Regions from separate parts of the Streptomyces sp. NPDC060198 genome, predicted to be linked through region 3. Evidence: predicted binding sites of a transcription regulator. Region 3 holds the regulator's gene; each other region holds the start of a gene.
The links. The regulator HrcA, encoded in region 3, represses chaperone genes, less so after heat shock. The targets are predictions, from matches to a motif close to TTNGCACTCNGNNNNNCNGAGTGCNAA.

Region 1 (6,907 bases), on a different contig from region 3:
AAGCGCGCGGCCGGCGAGGAGGTGCCGGTACGCGACGTGGCGGCGTCCTTCCAGGAAGCCGTGGTGGACGTGCTCACCCGCAAGGCCGTCCGCGCCTGCAAGGACGAGGGCGTCGACCACCTGATGATCGGCGGCGGCGTCGCGGCCAACTCCCGGCTCCGCGCACTGGCCCAGGAGCGCTGCGAGCGCGCCGGAATCCGGCTCCGGGTACCCCGCCCCGGACTCTGCACCGACAACGGCGCGATGGTCGCCGCGCTCGGCGCCGAGATGGTCGCCCGCAACCGGCCCGCCTCCGACTGGGAGCTCTCCGCCGACTCCTCGCTGCCGGTGACCGACCCGCACGTCCCCGGCGCACAGCACGGCCACACCCACGACCACGTGCACGAGGTCAGCAAGGACAACCTGTACTCATGACCGTCGCCCTGATGTGGGAGGCCCGCGCCACCGACGGGCGGGGTACGGAACTGCTGGAGTGGGCCCGCGCCCGCGCCGGCGAACTCGCCCGCACCCCGCTGCGCACCGAGCTGCTGCGCGCCCCGCAGGACCGGGTCCTGGTGATCACCTGGTGGCCGAGGGAGTACGGCGACCAGCTGCCGGAGCTTCCCGAGCCCGACGAGCGGCTGATCACCCGCGCGGTGCACCGCTGGCGCTTCGAGTCGCTGGGGCCGGTCGACTCCTGACGACGGGCTCCTTCCCGGGCCCGCGCGCCGCCGTACGGGCGGTGGGCCCGCGTGTCCGATGAGTTCCGGGGCCGGTCCGGGTCTACCTTCCAGAGCCCCGGGCCGGTGACCGGGTCCGGGCCCGGCGGGACCTCGTGGAGGAGAAGACCATGCAGAAGATCACCCCCTGTCTCTGGTTCGACGGCCGGGCCGCCGAGGCCGCCGACTTCTACGTCTCCGTGTTCGGCGGCGACTCGCGCGTCCTGGAGACCGCCCGCTACCCGGACGCCGGCCCGGCCGAGACCGGCACCGTGATGACCGTCCGCTTCCTCCTGGCAGGCCAGGAGTACCTGGGCCTCAACGGCGGGCCGGCGTTCCACTTCACCGAGGCGCTCTCGCTCTCCGTGGACTGCGCGGACCAGGCCGAGGTGGACCACTTCTGGGCCGCCCTCACCGAGGGCGGTGAGGAGAGCCAGTGCGGCTGGCTCAAGGACAGGTACGGCCTCTCCTGGCAGATCGTGCCGCGCGCGCTCCCCGAGATCCTCGGCGGACCCGACCGGGACCGCGCCGACCGCGCCATGAAGGCGATGATGGGCATGGTCAAGCTCGACGTCCAGACGCTGCTCAACGCCTGAGGGTGGTACCCCGGCGGCGACTCCTGGTGGAAGCGCCGCCGGAACTCGCGGTTCCCTGCGAGGTCGGGCGGGATCACCTTGACGGCCACCGGACGGCGCCCGGGGTGTGCGAGAGGTGGACCTCGCCCATGCCGCCGAAAGCGAGTCTCGCCGTCAGCCGATAACCGGCCACCGTGCGCCGGTCGTTCTCCCCCCGGGGCTGCAACACCCCGTCCGCGTCATGCTGTTGTCGGCCCATGGCTTTGGTTTTTCCCGGTCGACCGTGTGCCTCGGAATGAACGAACGGCACTGTATCGGGACGCGGTTGGGTTCATGGGCCTCTTTGCCGCGTACCGGAAACCGGACGTCGAGCGGTCGCGCGCGGGGTTCCGCGGCGGGTCCTGTGCCGGCTCGGTAGGGTCGGCGCCATGTCGTCCCGTGCCGTGCTGCCGCCACCCCCGCCACCCGTGGAGATCCGCTCCTGGCCCGACCGCTCCTCGCTGCTCGCCGACCGGGCCGCGGTCCTCGGCGAACTGGTGCGTCTGCACGTCGGCGGCGGACGGCTCGCCCTCGTCCTGACCTGGGGCGCAGTGGCCGCTCTCGGCTGGGCGTCCGTCGGCGCGGGGATCGCCTCCTACGAGGAGTCCCTCGATCCGATCAGCGACCTGTTCGCGATCGTCCTGCTCTTCGTGGGCATCGCCCTGTTCGTGCCGGCGGCCGCGTTCTTCGGGCTCGGCGTCGCACGCGCACGCAAGGTCCGGACGCTGCTCGCCGGTTGGGGGACGCTCGACCGCGACCCGGACGGGGACCGGCCGCTGCGGGTGCCCGGCCTCGGGCTCGCCTGGCTGCTGCTGTCCTACGCCCTGTGCGCCGCCGGCCTGTTCACCTGCGTGGCCGTCCCGGCGTCGGCCGCGCCGGGCGAGGACACCTACGGCGTGGTGATCCTGGGCATGGGTGTCGGCCTCTGCGCCTGGATCACCGGCCTGACCTGCGCGGTCACCGCGGTCTCCCATCGCCGCTGGGTGCTGCGCGCACTCGGTGGCCCGGCGGCGGCCGGGCCCGCCGCCTGACCCGGGCGGAGCGCTCAGGCGTCCGGCCGGACCGGGCGGCCGATCAGCATGGTCGGGGCCCCGGCGACCCGGGTCAGCAGGACCGTCGCGGAGTTCGGCCCCGCGAGCTTCATCCGGCGGCGGACCTCCTCCGGTTCCACCGCCGAGCCGCGCTTCTTCACCGTCAGCACCCCCACCTCCCGTTCCCGCAGCAGCGCCTTCAGCCGCTTCATGTTGAAGGGGAGCTGGTCGGTGATCTCGTACGCGGAGGTGTACGGGGAGGCGTACGGCCGGTCGCTGGTGACGTAGGCGATCGTCTCGTCGATCAGCCGCCCGCCGCACCGGGCCACGACGTCGGCGACCAGGCTGGCCCGGATCACCGCGCCGTCCGGCTCGTACAGGTAGCGGCCGACCGGCCCGACCGGCGGGGCCGGCAGCGGGGAGCGGGTGGCGAGGGTGGCCCCGGACGGCAGCAGGGTCGCCCGGTAGGAACCGGCCTCGAAGCCCTCGCCGTACCAGAGCACCGCCTCCTTCACGTCCCCGCCGTCCGAGATCCACTCGGCCTCGGCCTCCGGGCCGATCGCCTCGTGCGGGATGCCCGGTGCGATCTTCAGTGCCGCGCGCGGGGCCTTCAGTGCGGCGGCGGTCGCCCAGGACAGCGGGGGCGAGTACGCCTCAGGGTCGAAGATCCGGCCGCGTCCGCCGCGCCGGGCGGGGTCGACGAAGACGGCGTCGTACGGGGAGGTGTCGATGTCGGTCACGTCGGCGCACCGGACCTCGATCAGGCCGGACAGGCCGAGGGCCTCGGCGTTGGCGCGGGCCACCTCCGCGGTGAGCGGGTCGCGGTCGACCGCGAGCACCGCGATGCCGGCACGGGCCAGCGCGATCGCGTCACCACCGATGCCGCAGCACAGGTCCGCCACCCGGCGCACCCCGCCGAGCGCGGCGAACCGTCCGGCGCGGTAGGTGGCGACCGAGGTGCGGGTGGCCTGCTCGACGCCGTTGGGCGTGAAGTACATCCGGTACGCGTCATCGGCGCCGAACTTCGCCACCGCCCGCTGCCGCAGCCGGGCCTGTCCCAGCGCGGCCGAGACCAGGTCGGGGGCGTGGTCGCGGCGCAGCCGGGTGGCGGTGGCCAGCTCGCGCGCCGGGTCGTGGTCCCGCAGTCCGTCCAGGAGGGCGGCGCCTTCGGGCGTACGCAGGGCGGCGAAGGAGGCGAGCGGGTCGGCGGGGCCGTCGACGGCGGGGAGAGGAGCGTTCACCCGTCCCATTGTGGGCCAGCGGCAGGCGCGGGCCGTTCCGGGCCGCCTGCCCCGCCCCACGGGCTGTGCGCCAGGCGGGGGACGCCGCCGGACGCCCGGCGGTGTCGGGTCGGGGCGCCGGGGGAGGGCTGGCAGGATGCGGCGCCATGCAACTAGTACGACAAAAAGAAAAAAGAACGGCGAAGCGGGGCAGATCCGGCACGGTCGCCCTCGTGGCCCTGCTAGGCGCCGCTCTCGCCTCCGGATGCGGCCAGGGCTCCCCGGGCGCCGGCCACCACTCCCGCCAGGGCGCGGCGGGCGCGGGCGGCCGGGCGGCGGCCGGAGCGGCTCCGCAGGCCGCCCCGGTCAGCGCCCTCCTCTCCTACGCGGAGCGGCTGAAGCGACGCCAGGCGCAGCGGGTCGCGGTCGCCAGGAAGTGGGGGCTGGCGGACGTCCCGCTGGCCGCCCCGGCGCCGCCCGCCGAGAAGCCGCGGATCACCAGCCGCGAGGGGTTCGAGGTCGACGACGGCGAGGACCTGCCGCAGGTGTTCACGACCGTCCCCACCGACGAGCGGATCGTCTTCCTCACCATCGACGACGGGGCCGAGAAGGACCCCCAATTCCTGCGGATGATGGACGAGCTGAAGATCCCGTACAGCGCCTTCCTCAGCGACTACCTCGCGAGCGAGGACTACGGCTACTTCGCCCGGATGCAGGAGAAGGGGGTCACGCTCAACAACCACACCCTCACCCACCCCTACCTGCCCGGCCTCTCCTACGCACAGCAGAAGAAGGAGATCTGCGACCAGCAGGACAGGATCGAGAAGCACTTCGGCAAGCGACCGGTGCTGCTCCGGCCGCCGTACGGCAACTACAACCGCGACACCCTCGTCGTCGCCAAGTCCTGCGGGATCAAGGCCGTGCCGCTCTGGGCGGAGGAGGCGTTCCCCGACCACATGGACTGGCGGGAGTGGGACCGGGACCTGCACCCCGGCGACATCGTCCTCACCCACTTCCAGGGGCGCGAGCAGTGGAAGGGGACCATGACCGACATGGTCCGCAACGTCATGAAGGTCATCACGGACAAGGGGTACGCGGTCGCCCGGCTGGAGGACTACGTCTGACCCCCGGGCGGGACCGCGGCGGCGCCTGCCGCCCCCGCGCCGTCTTCACGGGCGCCCGGAGGCTCCCCGCCGGCACCGGGCCTGCGCGTCGTCAGGGCGCGCACCCCCGCGAGGAACCCGGGCACACGTCCCCCCGGACGGCCCGCCCCGGGGGGCGGCCGACGCCACGCGCGGGTACTCAATTGGCACTCCGCTTGACCGAGTGCTAATCGCAGTCATAGTCTCGGTGCTGGCACTCCCCCCTGGAGAGTGCCAGCAGTACCGTGCGACAGGGCAGGTCCGGCACCCGCGACGACGGATCCGGCCCGGTCGCCGACCCAGACTGTTAAACCCCGTGAGATCTCCGAAGGGGGAGACCGGATCGTGTCGACCACCAGCTCCAAGGTTGCGATCAAGCCGCTCGAGGACCGCATTGTGGTCCAGCCGCTCGACGCCGAGCAGACCACGGCTTCCGGCCTGGTCATTCCGGACACCGCCAAGGAGAAGCCCCAGGAGGGCGTCGTCCTGGCCGTGGGCCCGGGCCGCTTCGAGAACGGCGAGCGCCTTCCGCTCGACGTCAAGACCGGCGATGTCGTCCTGTACAGCAAGTACGGCGGCACCGAGGTGAAGTACAACGGCGAGGAGTACCTCGTCCTCTCGGCGCGCGACGTCCTCGCGATCATCGAGAAGTAATTCACCCACATTTGCTGTGTGTTCTGCGCCCCTGGCCCCCTGCGAAATAACTAGCCGGGTGGCGAGGGGCGCAGTTCGTTCGAGAGGGAAAACAGCCCATGGCGAAGATTCTGAAGTTCGACGAGGACGCCCGTCGCGCCCTTGAGCGCGGCGTCAACAAGCTTGCCGACACGGTCAAGGTGACGATCGGCCCCAAGGGCCGCAACGTCGTCATCGACAAGAAGTTCGGCGCGCCCACCATCACCAACGACGGTGTCACCATCGCGCGCGAGGTCGAGCTCGACGACCCGTTCGAGAACCTCGGTGCCCAGCTGGTGAAGGAGGTCGCCACCAAGACCAACGACGTCGCCGGTGACGGCACCACCACCGCCACCGTGCTCGCCCAGGCGCTCGTCCGCGAGGGTCTGCGCAACGTCGCCGCGGGCGCCTCCCCGGCCTCCCTGAAGAAGGGCATCGACGCCGCGGTCAAGGCCGTGTCCGAGGAGCTCCTCGCGACCGCCCGCCCGATCGAGGACAAGTCCGACATCGCCGCCGTGGCCGCGCTGTCCGCGCAGGACCCGCAGGTCGGCGAGCTCATCGCGGACGCGATGGACAAGGTCGGCAAGGACGGTGTCATCACCGTCGAGGAGTCCAACACCTTCGGCCTGGACCTCGAGTTCACCGAGGGCATGGCCTTCGACAAGGGCTACCTGTCCCCGTACATGGTGACCGACCAGGAGCGTATGGAGGCCGTCCTCGACGACCCGTACATCCTGATCCACCAGGGCAAGATCGGCTCGATCCAGGAGCTGCTCCCGCTGCTGGAGAAGGTCATCCAGGCCGGCGGCTCCAAGCCCCTGCTGATCATCGCCGAGGACGTCGAGGGCGAGGCGCTCTCCACCCTCGTCGTCAACAAGATCCGTGGCACCTTCAACGCCGTCGCGGTGAAGGCCCCGGGCTTCGGCGACCGCCGCAAGGCCATGCTCGGCGACATCGCCACCCTCACGGGTGCGACCGTCATCGCCGAGGAGGTCGGCCTCAAGCTCGACCAGGCCGGTCTGGACGTGCTGGGCACCGCCCGCCGCGTGACCGTCTCCAAGGACGACACGACCATCGTCGACGGTGGCGGCGACGCCGCTGACGTCAAGGGCCGCGTCAACCAGATCAAGGCCGAGATCGAGAACACGGACTCCGACTGGGACCGCGAGAAGCTCCAGGAGCGCCTCGCGAAGCTGGCCGGCGGCGTGTGCGTGATCCGTGTCGGTGCCGCCACCGAGGTCGAGCTCAAGGAGAAGAAGCACCGTCTGGAGGACGCCATCTCCGCGACCCGCGCCGCGGTCGAGGAGGGCATCGTCTCCGGTGGTGGCTCTTCCCTCGTCCACGCCGTCAAGGTCCTGGAGGGCAACCTCGGCAAGACCGGCGACGAGGCCACCGGTGTCGCGGTCGTGCGCCGCGCCGCCGTCGAGCCGCTGCGCTGGATCGCCGAGAACGCCGGCCTCGAGGGTTACGTCATCACCTCGAAGGTCTCCGAGCTCGACAAGGGCCAGGGCTTCAACGCCGCCACCGGCG
Region 2 (6,907 bases), on a different contig from region 3:
GAGGAGAAAGGGCCTCCGCCATCATGGCTGAACAGATCGCCGCAGCGACGTCCGGAACCGTGGATCTCGGTCCCGCCGACGCGCTTTCCTGCCGCGAGTGCGGCGAACGCTTCCCCCTCGGCCCCATTTTCGCCTGCGCGTCCTGTTTCGGGCCGCTCGAAGTGGCGTACGACCTGCCGAGCGGCTCCCCGGACGAGCTGAAGAAGCGCATCGAAGCCGGCCCGAACAACATCTGGCGCTACGCGCCGCTGCTGCCGGTGCCCGCCGATGTCGCCGACAAGCCCAACATCAACCCCGGCTTCACCAAGCTGGTCAAGGCCGACAACCTCGCCCGCGAACTGGGCGTCACCGGAGCCCTGTACGTCAAGGACGACTCCGGCAACCCGACGCACTCCTTCAAGGACCGCGTCGTCGCCATCGCCGTCGAGGCCGCCCGTGCCTTCGGCTTCACGACCCTCTCCTGCTCCTCCACCGGCAACCTCGCCGGCGCGGTCGGTGCCGCCGCCGCGCGGGCCGGTTTCCGCTCCTGCGTGTTCATCCCGCACGACCTGGAAGAGGGCAAGGTCGTCATGGCCGCCGTGTACGGCGGCGAGCTGATCGGCATCGACGGCAACTACGACGACGTCAACCGCTTCTGCTCCGAGCTGATCGGCGACCCGCTCGGCGAGGGCTGGGGCTTCGTCAACGTCAACCTCCGCCCGTACTACGGCGAGGGCTCGAAGACGCTCGCGTACGAGATCTGCGAGCAGCTCGGCTGGCAGCTGCCCGACCAGCTGGTCATCCCGATCGCGTCCGGCTCCCAGCTCACCAAGATCGACAAGGGCCTCCAGGAGCTGATCAAGCTCGGTCTCGTCGAGGACAAGCCGTACAAGATCTTCGGTGCCCAGGCCGAGGGCTGCTCCCCGGTCTCCACCGCCTTCAAGGCCGGTCACGACGTGGTCCGCCCGCAGAAGCCGAACACGATCGCCAAGTCGCTCGCGATCGGCAACCCGGCCGACGGCCCGTACGTCCTGGACATCGCCCGCCGCACCGGTGGTGCGGTGGAGGACGTCGACGACGAGCAGGTCGTGGACGCGATCAAGCTCCTCGCCCGCACCGAGGGCATCTTCGCGGAGACCGCCGGCGGTGTGACCGTCGGCGTGACGCGGAAGCTGATCGAGGCCGGTCTGCTCGACCCGACGCTGACCACCGTCGTCCTGAACACCGGCGACGGCCTGAAGACCCTGGACGCGGTCTCCCCGACCACCGGTCTGACGGCGACCATCCGCCCGAGCCTGGACGCGTTCCGCGACGCGGGCCTCGCGGCGCACTGACCACCCCAGAACCGAGGAAGGCAATCCCCATGAGCGTCAAGGTCCGCATCCCCACCATCCTGCGCACGTACACCGGCGGCCAGGCCGAGGTCTCGGCCGAGGGCACCGTCCTCTCCGAGGTCATCGAGTCCCTGGAGAAGGACCACCCGGGCATCGCCGCGCGCGTCCTGGACGACCAGGGCAAGCTGCGCCGCTTCGTCAACGTGTACGTCAACGACGACGACGTCCGCTTCGAGGGCGGCCTCCAGGCGGCCACGCCGGACGGCGCCGGCGTCTCGATCATCCCCGCCGTCGCGGGCGGCTGCTGACCGTACGGCCGCTCGACGGCACGCCACACCAAGGACATTGCCCCCTTCGCGTACGACGCGGAGGGGGCAATTCCGTAGGATTGAGCGCGGTACAGTTGGGGAAGCCCCCTCCGCCGCTCGTGTCGAGCATGTGCGAGATCGCGCCGCGGCGCGACAAGAAGCAGCCAAAGTCCGGATGCCCTCTGTGCCTTAAGTGGCCTTTGTCTGGCCCGACTTGCCCAAGATTCTCAGCAAATCCTCATGTTCGGGCGTTCCGGCACGCTCAGAATTCCCGTCCGATTGACCTGTTGCAGAGGGCAGTTGGGCAGATACATTCGGCCGCGGTCGAGGCGTTCCGGCGCACGCACCCTCTCCTGTCGGAGGGTGAGTTCTGACCCGGGTCCGCGAAGTGCGGTCCTGTGCAGGGGCCAGAAATAGGGGAGTTAGGCATGGCTCAGGGCACCGTCAAGTGGTTCAACGCGGAGAAGGGGTACGGCTTCATCGCGGTCGACGGTGGTGCGGATGTTTTCGTCCACTACAGCGCGATCCAGATGGACGGGTACCGCACCCTCGAAGAGGGTCAGCGAGTTGAATTCGAGATCTCGCAGGGCCAGAAGGGGCCGCAGGCGGACATGGTCAAGCTCGCCGTGGGCTGAGTTGGACGCGGTCGGCAACGATATTTCTTCACCACGCAGGGCCCGTTCCCCCAGGGGACGGGCCCTGCGTGGTTTCGCGTTTTCCGTGCCAGGAGGGCGTTCCGCGGGGCCGGGGGCCGCCCGGAGGCTGCCTCGGGCTTGTCCCCAGGACGAGGAGGACGCTTGCACTCGCAGGGGTCGAGTGCTAATCATTGGCGTTAGCACTCTCCAGGTGAGAGTGACAGAAACTTGGACCGGGCCGGTGAGGCCCGCAGGCGCGGCGGGGCAAGGAACCGCCGGGCACGCAGGCCGTCCGTCGCGGGCGCCACTCGGTCCGGAGCAATCCACCCCGTCCGGGAGGACCACTTCACATGGCCAAGATCATCGCGTTCGACGAGGAGGCACGGCGCGGTCTCGAGCGCGGGATGAACCAGCTCGCCGACGCCGTCAAGGTCACCCTCGGCCCCAAGGGCCGTAACGTCGTCCTCGAGAAGAAGTGGGGCGCGCCCACGATCACCAACGATGGTGTTTCCATCGCCAAGGAGATCGAGCTCGAGGACCCTTACGAGAAGATCGGTGCGGAGCTGGTCAAGGAGGTCGCCAAGAAGACGGACGACGTCGCCGGCGACGGTACGACCACCGCCACCGTTCTCGCCCAGGCGCTCGTCCGCGAGGGTCTGCGCAACGTCGCCGCCGGTGCCAACCCGATGGCCCTCAAGCGGGGCATCGAGAAGGCCGTCGAGGCCGTCTCCGCCGCTCTGCTGGAGCAGGCCAAGGACGTGGAGACCAAGGAGCAGATCGCTTCGACCGCCTCCATCTCCGCCGCCGACACCGAGATCGGCGCCAAGATCGCCGAGGCGATGGACAAGGTCGGCAAGGAAGGCGTCATCACCGTCGAGGAGTCCCAGACCTTCGGTCTGGAGCTGGAACTCACCGAGGGCATGCGCTTCGACAAGGGCTACATCTCGGCGTACTTCGCGACCGACATGGAGCGTATGGAGACGTCCTTCGACGACCCGTACATCCTCATCGTCAACTCGAAGATCTCCAACGTGAAGGACCTCCTTCCGCTGCTGGAGAAGGTCATGCAGTCGGGCAAGCCCCTGCTGATCATCGCCGAGGACGTCGAGGGCGAGGCCCTGTCGACCCTGGTCGTCAACAAGATCCGTGGCACCTTCAAGTCCGTCGCCGTCAAGGCTCCGGGCTTCGGTGACCGCCGCAAGGCCATGCTCGGTGACATCGCCATCCTCACGGGCGGCACGGTCATCTCCGAGGAGGTCGGCCTCAAGCTGGAGAACGCGGGTCTCGACCTGCTGGGCTCCGCGCGCAAGGTCGTCATCACCAAGGACGAGACCACGATCGTCGACGGTGCCGGCGAGAGCGAGCAGGTTCAGGGTCGCGTCAAGCAGATCCGTGCCGAGATCGAGAACTCCGACTCGGACTACGACCGCGAGAAGCTCCAGGAGCGTCTGGCGAAGCTGGCCGGCGGCGTGGCCGTCATCAAGGCCGGTGCCGCCACCGAGGTCGAGCTCAAGGAGCGCAAGCACCGCATCGAGGACGCGGTGCGCAACGCCAAGGCCGCCGTCGAGGAGGGCATCGTCGCCGGTGGTGGCGTGGCTCTGCTCCAGGCGTCCGCCGTCTTCGAGAAGCTCGACCTGACGGGCGACGAGGCCACCGGTGCCAACGCCGTCAAGCTCGCGCTGGAGGCCCCGCTCAAGCAGATCGCCGTCAACGGTGGTCTTGAGGGTGGCGTCGTCGTGGAGAAGGTCCGCAACCTGCCGATCGGTCACGGCCTCAACGCCGCGACCGGCGAGTACGTCGACATGATCGCCGAGGGCATCATCGACCCGGCGAAGGTCACGCGCTCCGCTCTGCAGAACGCCGCGTCCATCGCCGCGCTGTTCCTCACCACCGAGGCCGTCATCGCCGACAAGCCCGAGAAGGCCGGCGCGGCCGCCCCGGGTGGCATGCCGGGCGGTGACATGGACTTCTGATCCCCTTCAGGGATCGGTGGTTCCACCCCCGCAGCATCCAGCTGTAGCTTCGGCCCCCAGGATTCGTCCTGGGGGCCGAAGTGTTTTCTCCCGTCGCGATCCAGGCCGCGATCCAGGCCGCGAATCAGGCCGCGATCCAGGCCGGGGCCGGGCAGGGGATCAGGCCGGGCGGACCGAGTGGTACGCCGTGATGGCGTCGCGCTGGTACTCGGCGAGGCCCGGAGCGATGGCTTCGTATGCCGCGCGCCACTGCGGGTTCTCCACGCACGAGCTCCCGATCGCCAGGTGCTCCTCAGCGGTGACGGGGCGCAGCTCGTTCACCGCCCTGAACTGCGCGTCCACGTGCTCCCGCACCTGCACCGAGTCGGCGGGCAGGCCGTCGGTCAGGAATTCGGCGAGCCGGATCATCTGCTCCGTACGCTTCCGCTGCCCGGCCGTGATCTCGGCCTCGGTCAGGCCGGAGGTGTGCCGCTCGACCGCTTCGGCGTGCGCGGGGAAGTCTCGCAGGCTCTCCTCGTACTGCGCGGGGCGAACGCCCTCGAAGAGGTTCTCGGGTCGGTTGATGGTGGTCATGGTGCCGTCCTCTCGGGAGTGTTCCAGCTGACGGATGGTGCGGGAGACGGCTGCGGCCAGGATGCCGAGGCGGTCGCGTTCGGCCAGCAGCCGACGGTGGTGGCCGCGCAGGGCCGCCAGTTCGTCGACCTGATCGGCCAGGATGCGGCCGATCTCGGGCAGTCCGACGCCGAGGCTCCGCAGCACGAGGATCTGCTGCAGCCGCAGCAGTTGGCGCTCCCCGTAGACGCGGTGCCCGTTCGAGCCGGTGCCGGCGGGCGGCAGCAGTCCGATCTCGTCGTAATGCCGCAGGGTCCGTGCGGTCACCCCGGACATCCGGGCGACCTCCGCGATGGGCCAGGCCATGGCCGTCTCCTTCACGCGCCGCTTGTGCACGGCCGATCGTTCACCCGCCGCCGAGCTGGGAACGAATTTCTGGTACGGGCCGATGGGTCTCGCCCCGTACGGGCCCGGTTTCTTCCGGCCCCCAGAACGACGGTAGAAGCTGCCGCAGCGGCAGCCGCAAGCCCGTGAAGGCTCTTCGCGACGGGTGTTCCTACTCCGCGTCCAGCGCCGACAGATGACGGGTGAAGTCGTCCACGAGCCGCCCCAGCAACCGGCCCAGCTCCCGGCGGTCCTGGTCGGACCAGTCGGCCAGCGCTCCACCGAACCAGCCGAGGATGGTCCGCATGTAGCGCTCGGCGCCGGCCGCGCCTTCCGGTGTCGGCTCGATGAGCCGGGCGCGCTGGTCGTCGGGGTCGGTGACCCGGCGGACCAGGCCGCGCTTCTCCAGCCCGTTGACCTGCCGTGTGACGTGCGGTCCGACCACCTGCATGCGGGTCGCGATCTCGCCGATGCGCAGCGGGGTTCCGGCCATGTGCAGGGTGACCAGTACGGACATCGACGGGCGCTCCAGGGCGAGTCCGGCGGTCTCCATCGCGTGCTCGGTCAGCCGCCCCTTGTTGAGGGTGTTGCTGAGCTGGGCCATGCGCGGCAGCACCTCGGCCACCAGGTCGAACGCCGCGTCGGAGCCGGCCGGCGGGCCTGCGGCGTCTTCGCGGTCTGCCGCGTGCGGCTCCTGGGCATCCATGCCCGCTCCTTTTGGATAGCTAAGTTAGGTATATAGTCGGGTCCGGTGGCAATGCCGCACGGGTTCTCGCGCCCGTAAAAAAGATACCTAAGTTACGTAGATGGCGGGAGTCTGCGTGCCTGTCGAGAGGGGACACCTCATGACCAGCACCTACGGTACGGAATCCGGTCGCGGTACGGACGGCGCGGCCGGTACGGACACCTCCGCGCCCCGCGCGCGCAGCGTCCTGATCTCCGGCGCCAGCATCGCGGGCCCCGCGCTGGCCTACTGGCTGCACCGGTACGGCTTCGCGGTCACGGTGGTCGAGAAGGCGGACGCCGTACGCGGCGGCGGCTACCCCATCGACATCCGGGGCACCGCCCTGGAGGTCGTGGAGCGGATGGGACTGCTGCCCGGGGTGCGGGCCGCGCACGTGGACAGCCGGCAGGTGTCGTTCCTGGGGCCGGACGGTTCGGTGCGGGCCGCGATCCGGCCGGAGACCATGACAGGCGGGGTGGAGGGACGGGACGTGGAAGTGCGCCGGGGAGACCTCGCCGACCTCCTGTACGGCCTCGTCCGCGACGACGTCGAGTTCCTCTTCGGCGACTCGATCGCGACGCTGGACGACCGGGGCCACGGGGACGGCCGGGGTCGCCGGGACGGGGACGGCCGGGGCGACGGCGACAGGGGTGACAGCCGGGACGGGGGCGTGGACGTGGTGTTCCGCAGCGGAGCCCGGCGCACGTTCGACCTGGTCGTGGGGGCGGACGGCATCCACTCGCACACCCGGGGGCTGGTGATGGGGCCCGAGGAGCGCTTCCACCGCTCCCTCGGCCAGTGCTTCGCCGGTTTCACCCTGCCCAACGACTTCGGCCTCCGCCACGAGGGCGTCATCCGCAACACTCCGGGCAAGGGCGCGGTCCTGTACGCCGTGGAGGAGACCGAGGACCTGCACGGCTTCCTGGTGTTCGCCTCGGACCTGGTGGAGTCGACGGTGCCGCTGACGGCGTTCCGCGACCCGGCCGCCCAGCGCGAGCTCGTCGCCTCCGTCTTCGCC
Region 3 (6,907 bases):
GAGCGTCTCCAGCGGCACCTTCGTGCCGAGCGCGCCCGCCGTCATGGGGATGGTGACCGTGCAGTGCAGGTCGTCGCCGCGCCGCTGGAACGTCGCGTGCGGCACCTCGTGGATCTCGACGTAGAGGTCTCCGGCGGGGCCGCCGCCGGGGCCGACCTCGCCTTCGCCTGCCAGCTGGATCCGGGTCCCATTGTCGACACCCGCGGGGATCTTGACCGTGAGGGTGCGCCGCGAGCGGATGCGGCCGTCACCGGCGCACTCCGGGCAGGGGGTCGGCACGACGGTGCCGAATCCCTGGCACTGCGGGCAGGGCCGCGAGGTCATGACCTGGCCGAGGAAGGAACGGGTGACCTGGGACACCTCGCCGCGCCCGCGACACATGTCGCAGGTCTGGGCCGAGGTGCCGGGGGCCGCGCCTTCGCCGCTGCACGTGGTGCAGACGACGGCGGTGTCGACCTGGATGTCCTTGGTGGTCCCGAAGGCCGCCTCGGCGAGGTCGATCTCCAGCCGGATCATGGCGTCCTGGCCGCGCCGCGTGCGCGAACGGGGTCCGCGCTGCGACGCCGTGCCGAAGAAGGCGTCCATGATGTCGGAGAAGTTGCCGAAGCCGCCGGCGCCGAAGCCGCCCGCGCCACCGCCGCCGCCCGAGGCCGACAGCGGGTCCCCGCCGAGGTCGTAGACCTGCTTCTTCTGGGCGTCCGAGAGCACCTCGTAAGCGGCGTTGATCTCCTTGAACCGCTCCTGGGTCTTCGGGTCCGGGTTGACATCCGGGTGCAGCTCACGGGCGAGCCGACGGAATGCCTTCTTGATCTCGTCCTGCGACGCGTCGCGCCGTACGCCGAGCACGGCGTAGTAGTCGGTGGCCACTTACGACTCCGCCAGGATCTGTCCGACGTAACGTGCCACTGCGCGTACCGCTCCCATCGTTCCGGGGTAGTCCATGCGGGTCGGTCCGACCACGCCGAGTTTGGCGACTGCCTCGTCGCCCGAACCGTAGCCGACCGTGACGACGGACGTGGAGGTGAGGCCCTCGTGGGCGTTCTCGTGCCCGATCCGTACGGTCATGCCCGAGTCCGTGGCCTCACCGAGCAGCTTCAGCAGGACGACCTGTTCCTCCAGCGCTTCCAGCACGGGCCGGATCACCAGGGGGAAGTCGTGCCCGAAGCGGGTGAGGTTGGAGGTGCCGCCGATCATCAGCCGCTCCTCCGTCTCCTCGACCAGGGTTTCGAGGAGAGTGGTCAGGACCGTGGCGACCGTGCCGCGGTCCTCGTTCTCGAAGGAATCCGGCAGGTCCTGCACGAGCAGCGGGACGTCGCTGAAGCGTCGTCCCACGACTCGGCTGTTGAGCCGGGCCCGCAGATCGGCGAGAGAGGTCTCGCCGAACGGCGCGGGGCAGTCGATCATACGCTGTTCGACCCGGCCGGTGTCGGTGATCAGGACCAGCATCAGCCTGGCCGGTGACAGGGCCAGCAGCTCCACGTGCCGCACCGTGGAACGGGTCAGCGAGGGGTACTGCACGATGGCGACCTGCCTGGTCAGCTGCGCGAGCAGCCGTACCGTGCGGGCCACCACGTCGTCGAGGTCGACGGCGCAGTCCAGGAAGTTGTGGATCGCCCGGCGCTCCGGCGACGACAGGGGCTTGACGCCCGCGAGCCGGTCCACGAAGAGGCGGTACCCCTTGTCCGTGGGGATGCGCCCGGCGCTGGTGTGCGGCTGGGCGATGAAGCCCTCGTCCTCCAGCACCGCCATGTCGTTGCGGACGGTGGCCGGGGAGACCCCGAGCCGGTGCCGCTCGGTGAGCGCCTTGGAGCCGACCGGCTCCTCGGTGCCGACGTAGTCCTGGACGATGGCGCGCAGCACTTCAAGTCTGCGTTCGCTGAGCATCGCGCACACCTCCAGCTGTCGGTCGTGGTGGCTACTTCCTGGCACTCTGTGCGTCTGAGTGCCAGCTTTCCCCCGGTCAGTGTACGGGGGTGGACAGGGCCCCGGGCAAGGGCGACCGGCCGCGGCCCGCGAGACCGCGCAGGTCGATGCGGATAGCGTCTCCTCATGGACCTCTCTTGGGAAGAGCTGGGCTGGGAGCGGTTGGGCCACGGCGTGGGCCGCCGGAGGCTCCCCGGCTGGGACGCGACCGCCGCGCTGGTGGCCGGGACGGACCGCGCGCTGGTGCTGGACACCGGTGCGAGCCTGCGTGAGGGCGTCGGCCTGCGGATCGAGGCGCAGCGGCTGCTGGGCCGGCGGGTGACCCATGTCGCACTGAGCCATCCGCACTTCGATCACGTCTTCGGTACGGCCGCCTTCGCGGGCGCCGAGGTGTTCGGGGCGTACGGGGTGGCCACGCGGATGCGGCGGTCGGTGGACGAGATGCACGCCGACGCGGTGCGCAACGGTCTGCCCGAGCACGACGCGGCCCAGGCGGTCGACGCGCTGGTGTTCCCCGGGCGTGAGGTGTGCCACCGCTGGACCCTCGACCTGGGCGGGGGCCGCGAGGTGGTGCTGGCCAACGTGGGGCCGGGGCACACGGGGCACGATCTGGCGGTCCTGGTCCCCGGTTCGCCGGGGGCGCCCGCAGTGGTGCTCTGTGGGGACCTGATCGAGGAGTCGGGTGAGCCGCAGACGGGCCCGGACTCGGTGCCGGCCCTCTGGCCCGCCGCCCTGGACCGACTGCTGGCGTTGGGCGGACAGGACGCGGTGTACGTACCCGGGCACGGGGCGGCGGTGGACGCGGCGTTCGTGCGGGCGCAGCGGGAGCTGCTGGCGGGGCGCTTCGGAACGGGGTGACGGGGGCGGGCCCGCCGGGGCGAGCCCCGCTCCGGGCTTCGGCCGAATTATCGTCGTGCCATGCGCAGTTACCAGCCGGACCTGACCCCGCCGTGGAAGAGGTCCGCCCCCGTGCCCGAGGTGCCCGCCGATCCGGATCTGGTCGTGGAGGAGGTGTCCACCGGCTTCTGCGGTGCGGTGATCCGCTGCGAGAAGTCCGCCCAGGGTCCGGTGGTGACCCTGGAGGACCGGTTCGGCAAGCACCGGGTGTTCCCGATGGAGCCACGCGGCTTCCTGCTGGAGGGGCGGGTGGTGACGCTGGTGCGCCCGTCGTCCGGCGGTCCGGTGGTGCCGTCGCGTACGGCCTCCGGGTCGGTGGCGGTGCCGGGTGCGCGGGCGCGGGTGGCACGGGCCGGGCGGATCTACGTGGAGGGCCGGCACGACGCGGAGCTGGTCGAGCGGGTGTGGGGCGACGATCTGCGCATCGAGGGGGTGGTCGTGGAGTACCTGGAGGGCATCGACGATCTCCCGGCGATCGTGCGGGAGTTCGGGCCGGGTCCGGGCGCGCGGCTCGGGGTGCTGGTGGACCATCTCGTACCGGGCTCCAAGGAGTCCCGCATCGCCGCCGAGGTGTCCGATCCGCACCTGCTGGTGGTCGGACATCCCTTCATCGACGTCTGGGAGGCCGTGAAGCCCGCCTCGGTGGGTATCGCCTCCTGGCCGTCCGTACCGCGCGGGCAGGACTGGAAGACCGGGGTGTGCCGGGCGCTGGGGTGGCCGGAGAACACCGGGGCGGCCTGGCAGCACATCCTGTCCGGGGTCCGCTCGTACAAGGACATCGAGCCTCAACTACTGGGCAGAGTGGAAGAATTGATCGACTTCGTCACCCTTCCCGGGTGACCCGCGGCACTGTTCGGTGACCGTTCCCACGGATCGGGTTCCGATCCGGAGAAATCGCTGCGGTTCGCACTCCTGACCGGTTTATTGGGGGTGCGGGATTCGTCTGCGACGGGGGTTACGGGGATGGCGCGAGGGGACTGGCAGGAAAGCGGCGGGAACGAGGCGGCGTCCGCCGTGTTCCACCTCGTGCAGACGCTCATCGACCGGTACCGGATCAACCGGCCGGTGATGCCGATCGTGGTGGCCCAGGCCGACGACATCGGCGCCGCGCCCGACATCGACGACCGGGTCCGCGAGATCGCGCACCTGGTGTACCGCGCCAACGAGCCGCGCCGGGTCCCGGTGCGGCTGCTGGAGCCCCGGGGCGCGTCCGCGTACGAGTCGGCGCTGGACATGGTGCGCGGGCTCGCCGAGCACCCCTGGGAGACCCGGGAGGGCAGCCAGTACAAGCCCTTCGCCTTCCCCCGGTCGCGGCTGCTCGGCGCCATCGAGCAGGCCACCGCCCAGGTGCTCGCGCAGCCGGGCGGGAGCACCGCCACCGTCCGGGGCGAGCGCATCCTGGAGGAGCTGGGCTCGCTGCGCTGGCGGCCCGCCCGGTCCGGGCGCGGCGACTGGTCCCGCTCGCTGCGCGAATCCGTCCGTCCCGAGACCTTCCTGGGTGCCGTGTTCATCGCGGTGCTCGGCGTACTGATCGGCGAGATCGGCTGGACCGCCACCCTGCTGCTGGCCGCCGCCGCGGCGCTCGGCCTGGCGGTGGTACGGCTGCTGACGGCCTCGGCTCCCCCGCTGCTCTGGCTGCGACGGGCCAGCCGCTGGTTCGCCACCACCTCCTCGCTCGCCGCCTCCAGCACCGGGTACCCCTCGGACGGCTGGTCCTGGCTGTCGCCGAGCGGCTCGTGGCGGGTGATCCGGGCCCGCGCCGCCGCCGTCGCGCTCCGGGTGGCGGAGGCCGAGGAGGGCGACCCGGCCGCCCGCCAGTTCCACCTGGAGCTGCGGGTCCAGGCGCTGCTGGAGGACCTGCGGCACAACTACCGGCCGCGCGCGCTGGACTGGCGGCGGAGCAAGCGCACGGTCCCCCCGGTGGTGCTGCTGCCGACGGCCACCGGCGAGAACGGCGGCGTACTGCTGATCAACGCGATCAACAACGTGCGCTCCCGCCGCAGCGAAGTCGACCCGCTGCTGTTCCTGGCCTCCCTGCCGGCCGCCGAGGAGCTGACCCACACCCCCTCGCAGCCGCCCGAGCAGTCGCCGGCCGGCGGCCGGGTGCCGTGGGCGGGAGCGCAGGCCCGCTACCGGCGGTGGGTGGACGACCTGAGCGTCGGCCAGAACCCCGCCGGTGCCTCGACGCTGTCGTGGGTGCTGCGGCTGCCGCTCTCCACCGCCCAGTTGCTGCACGACCACGCGGACGCCCAGCTGCACACGCAGCGGGTGCGCCGGACGTGGGCGTGGTTCGTGATGTCCCGGACCACGGTCGCGCTGGTCCTCGTCACCAGTCTGCTCGGCACCTTCCTCTGGAGCCGGCACTGGCAGGACACGTACTGCCACGGACCGCTGACCGACCGGAACACGGACTCCGTGTGGAGCGGAGCCGGCAACGGCCCGCGGGAGTGCGTCGGGGTGGCCACGACGGACGAAGTGCGGTTCGCCGAGGGCAACGGGCTCCAGCTGAAGGGCTCCGGCCGGGGTGTGACCTTCGCACGCGTCGAGCAGGCGATCCGGGACGAGAACGCCTCGATCGGCCCCGGCGACTCGTACGTCACGGTGGTCTACGCCGGACCGCTCACCGCCGAGAAGGAGGCGGACACCCGCAAGGGGCTGGAGGAGCTCACCGGGGTCTACCTCCAGCAGCAGCTGGTCAACAGCCCCACCGCCAAGCACCCCGTCAAGCTCAAGGTGCTCACGGCCAACGGCGGCGAGGACATGCTGCGGCAGACCACCGCCGTACGGAAGATCATCGAGGTGGCCCGCCGTGACCCGCACGTCGTGGGGGTGGTGGGCATGGGCCGGAACACCACCGAGAGCGGGGCCGCCACCGAGGCGCTGCGCAAGGCGGGCCTCGCCGTGGTCGACTCCACCAACTCCAGCAGCGACCTGCCCCGCCTCTACACGAACTACTTCGGACTCGCGGCGACCGACGAGGAGCAGACGCACGTGCTCGGGCTCATCGCCCGCGCACTGCTGCCCACCGACCACGTCGGCCGCGCGCTGGTGCTCTCCCGGGCGAGGGGGAACGGCGACAAGGACCAGTACACGATCGAACAGCGCGACGCGGGGCGGAAGATGCTCCAGGAGTCGGGTTACCTCGTCGGCGAGAACGCGTCCTACCCGCTCGCCGCCAACGGCGCCGCCGCCCTGGGCGACCCGCTCCGGGACATCTGCGCGGCGCAGCCGGTGCCGGACGCGCTGTACTTCGCGGGCCGGGTCGAGGACGTCAACCCGCTGATGGACGGGCTCTCGCGGATCACCGGCTGCTCGGACAAGGACATCACCGTCTTCACCGGCGACGACCTGACCAAGGCGAGCTTCAACAGCAGCGACTACCTCGCGCGCCACGTCACCCTCTACTACAGCTCGCTCGCCCCGATGGCCCCCGGGCGCGGCGACGCCTTCTATCCGCGCTCCAGCGCCGCCCTGGGCGCGCTGTTCCCGGAGGGTACGGAGCAGGCCGCCCCGGAGGCCGGGCAGGAGGGGTACAGGGACGAACTCTTCTCCAGCGGCCAGATCGTCATGTCCTACACCGCGACGGCCGCGCTCTACGACGCCGCCGCCCGGGGCGACGTCCCGAGAAGCGCCGCCGAGACCTGGGCGCTGCTGCACACGGTCGACCTCAACGACATGCCCACCGGGACGGTCAGGCTGGCGGGCTCGCCCGCCACGGTGACCGACAACCTGCACGGCATCAACATCGTGAAGGTCACCGGTCCGGGGGCGAAGGCAGTCAGCTCGATCGTCTGCGGCAAGCCCGCGGGCCCGGCGGCGAGGCTGACCGAAAAGGTCTGCGCGCCGTGAGCCCGGGCCGGGCGGGGCAGCCCGGGTCGGCCACGGCCACCAGGGCGAGCCGTGAGCCCGGGGCGGCCGGCCGCCTGCCGGGTACGGCTCAGTCGACCAGGTCCCGCACGACCGCGTCGGCGAGCAGGCGTCCGCGCAGAGTGAGGACCGCGCGGCCCTGCTCGTACGGACCCGGCTCCAGCAGGCCCTCGGCCAGGACCCGGCGGGAAGCGGCGAGGCCGTCCGGCTTCAGCAGGGA

Region 1: the regulator HrcA is predicted to act here: its motif matches at 4,870-4,896, upstream of groES (co-chaperone GroES).
Region 2: the regulator HrcA is predicted to act here: its motif matches at 2,418-2,444, upstream of groL (chaperonin GroEL).

Annotation. Positions count from the first base shown of each region.
Region 1 is NZ_JBHWZJ010000036.1:231-7,137, reverse strand. Features, by position in the region: gene tsaD (tRNA (adenosine(37)-N6)-threonylcarbamoyltransferase complex transferase subunit TsaD) at 1-414, shown strand, start outside; gene ACFWEP_RS07925 (hypothetical protein) at 411-680, shown strand; gene ACFWEP_RS07920 (VOC family protein) at 830-1,294, shown strand; gene ACFWEP_RS07915 (hypothetical protein) at 1,702-2,343, shown strand; gene ACFWEP_RS07910 (methyltransferase domain-containing protein) at 2,358-3,593, opposite strand; gene ACFWEP_RS07905 (polysaccharide deacetylase family protein) at 3,731-4,687, shown strand; gene groES (co-chaperone GroES) at 5,051-5,359, shown strand; gene groL (chaperonin GroEL) at 5,458-6,907, shown strand, end outside.
Region 2 is NZ_JBHWZJ010000015.1:14,747-21,653, reverse strand. Features, by position in the region: SAM riboswitch class I at 1-5, shown strand, start outside; gene thrC (threonine synthase) at 24-1,313, shown strand; gene ACFWEP_RS04160 (MoaD/ThiS family protein) at 1,343-1,621, shown strand; gene ACFWEP_RS04155 (cold-shock protein) at 2,050-2,256, shown strand; gene groL (chaperonin GroEL) at 2,607-4,229, shown strand; gene ACFWEP_RS04145 (MerR family transcriptional regulator) at 4,389-5,147, opposite strand; gene ACFWEP_RS04140 (MarR family winged helix-turn-helix transcriptional regulator) at 5,338-5,871, opposite strand; gene ACFWEP_RS04135 (FAD-dependent oxidoreductase) at 6,011-6,907, shown strand, end outside.
Region 3 is NZ_JBHWZJ010000048.1:24,096-31,002, reverse strand. Features, by position in the region: gene dnaJ (molecular chaperone DnaJ) at 1-867, opposite strand, end outside; gene hrcA (heat-inducible transcriptional repressor HrcA) at 868-1,884, opposite strand; gene ACFWEP_RS09685 (MBL fold metallo-hydrolase) at 2,050-2,781, shown strand; gene ACFWEP_RS09680 (DUF3097 domain-containing protein) at 2,842-3,660, shown strand; gene ACFWEP_RS09675 (hypothetical protein) at 3,784-6,669, shown strand; gene hemW (radical SAM family heme chaperone HemW) at 6,758-6,907, opposite strand, start outside.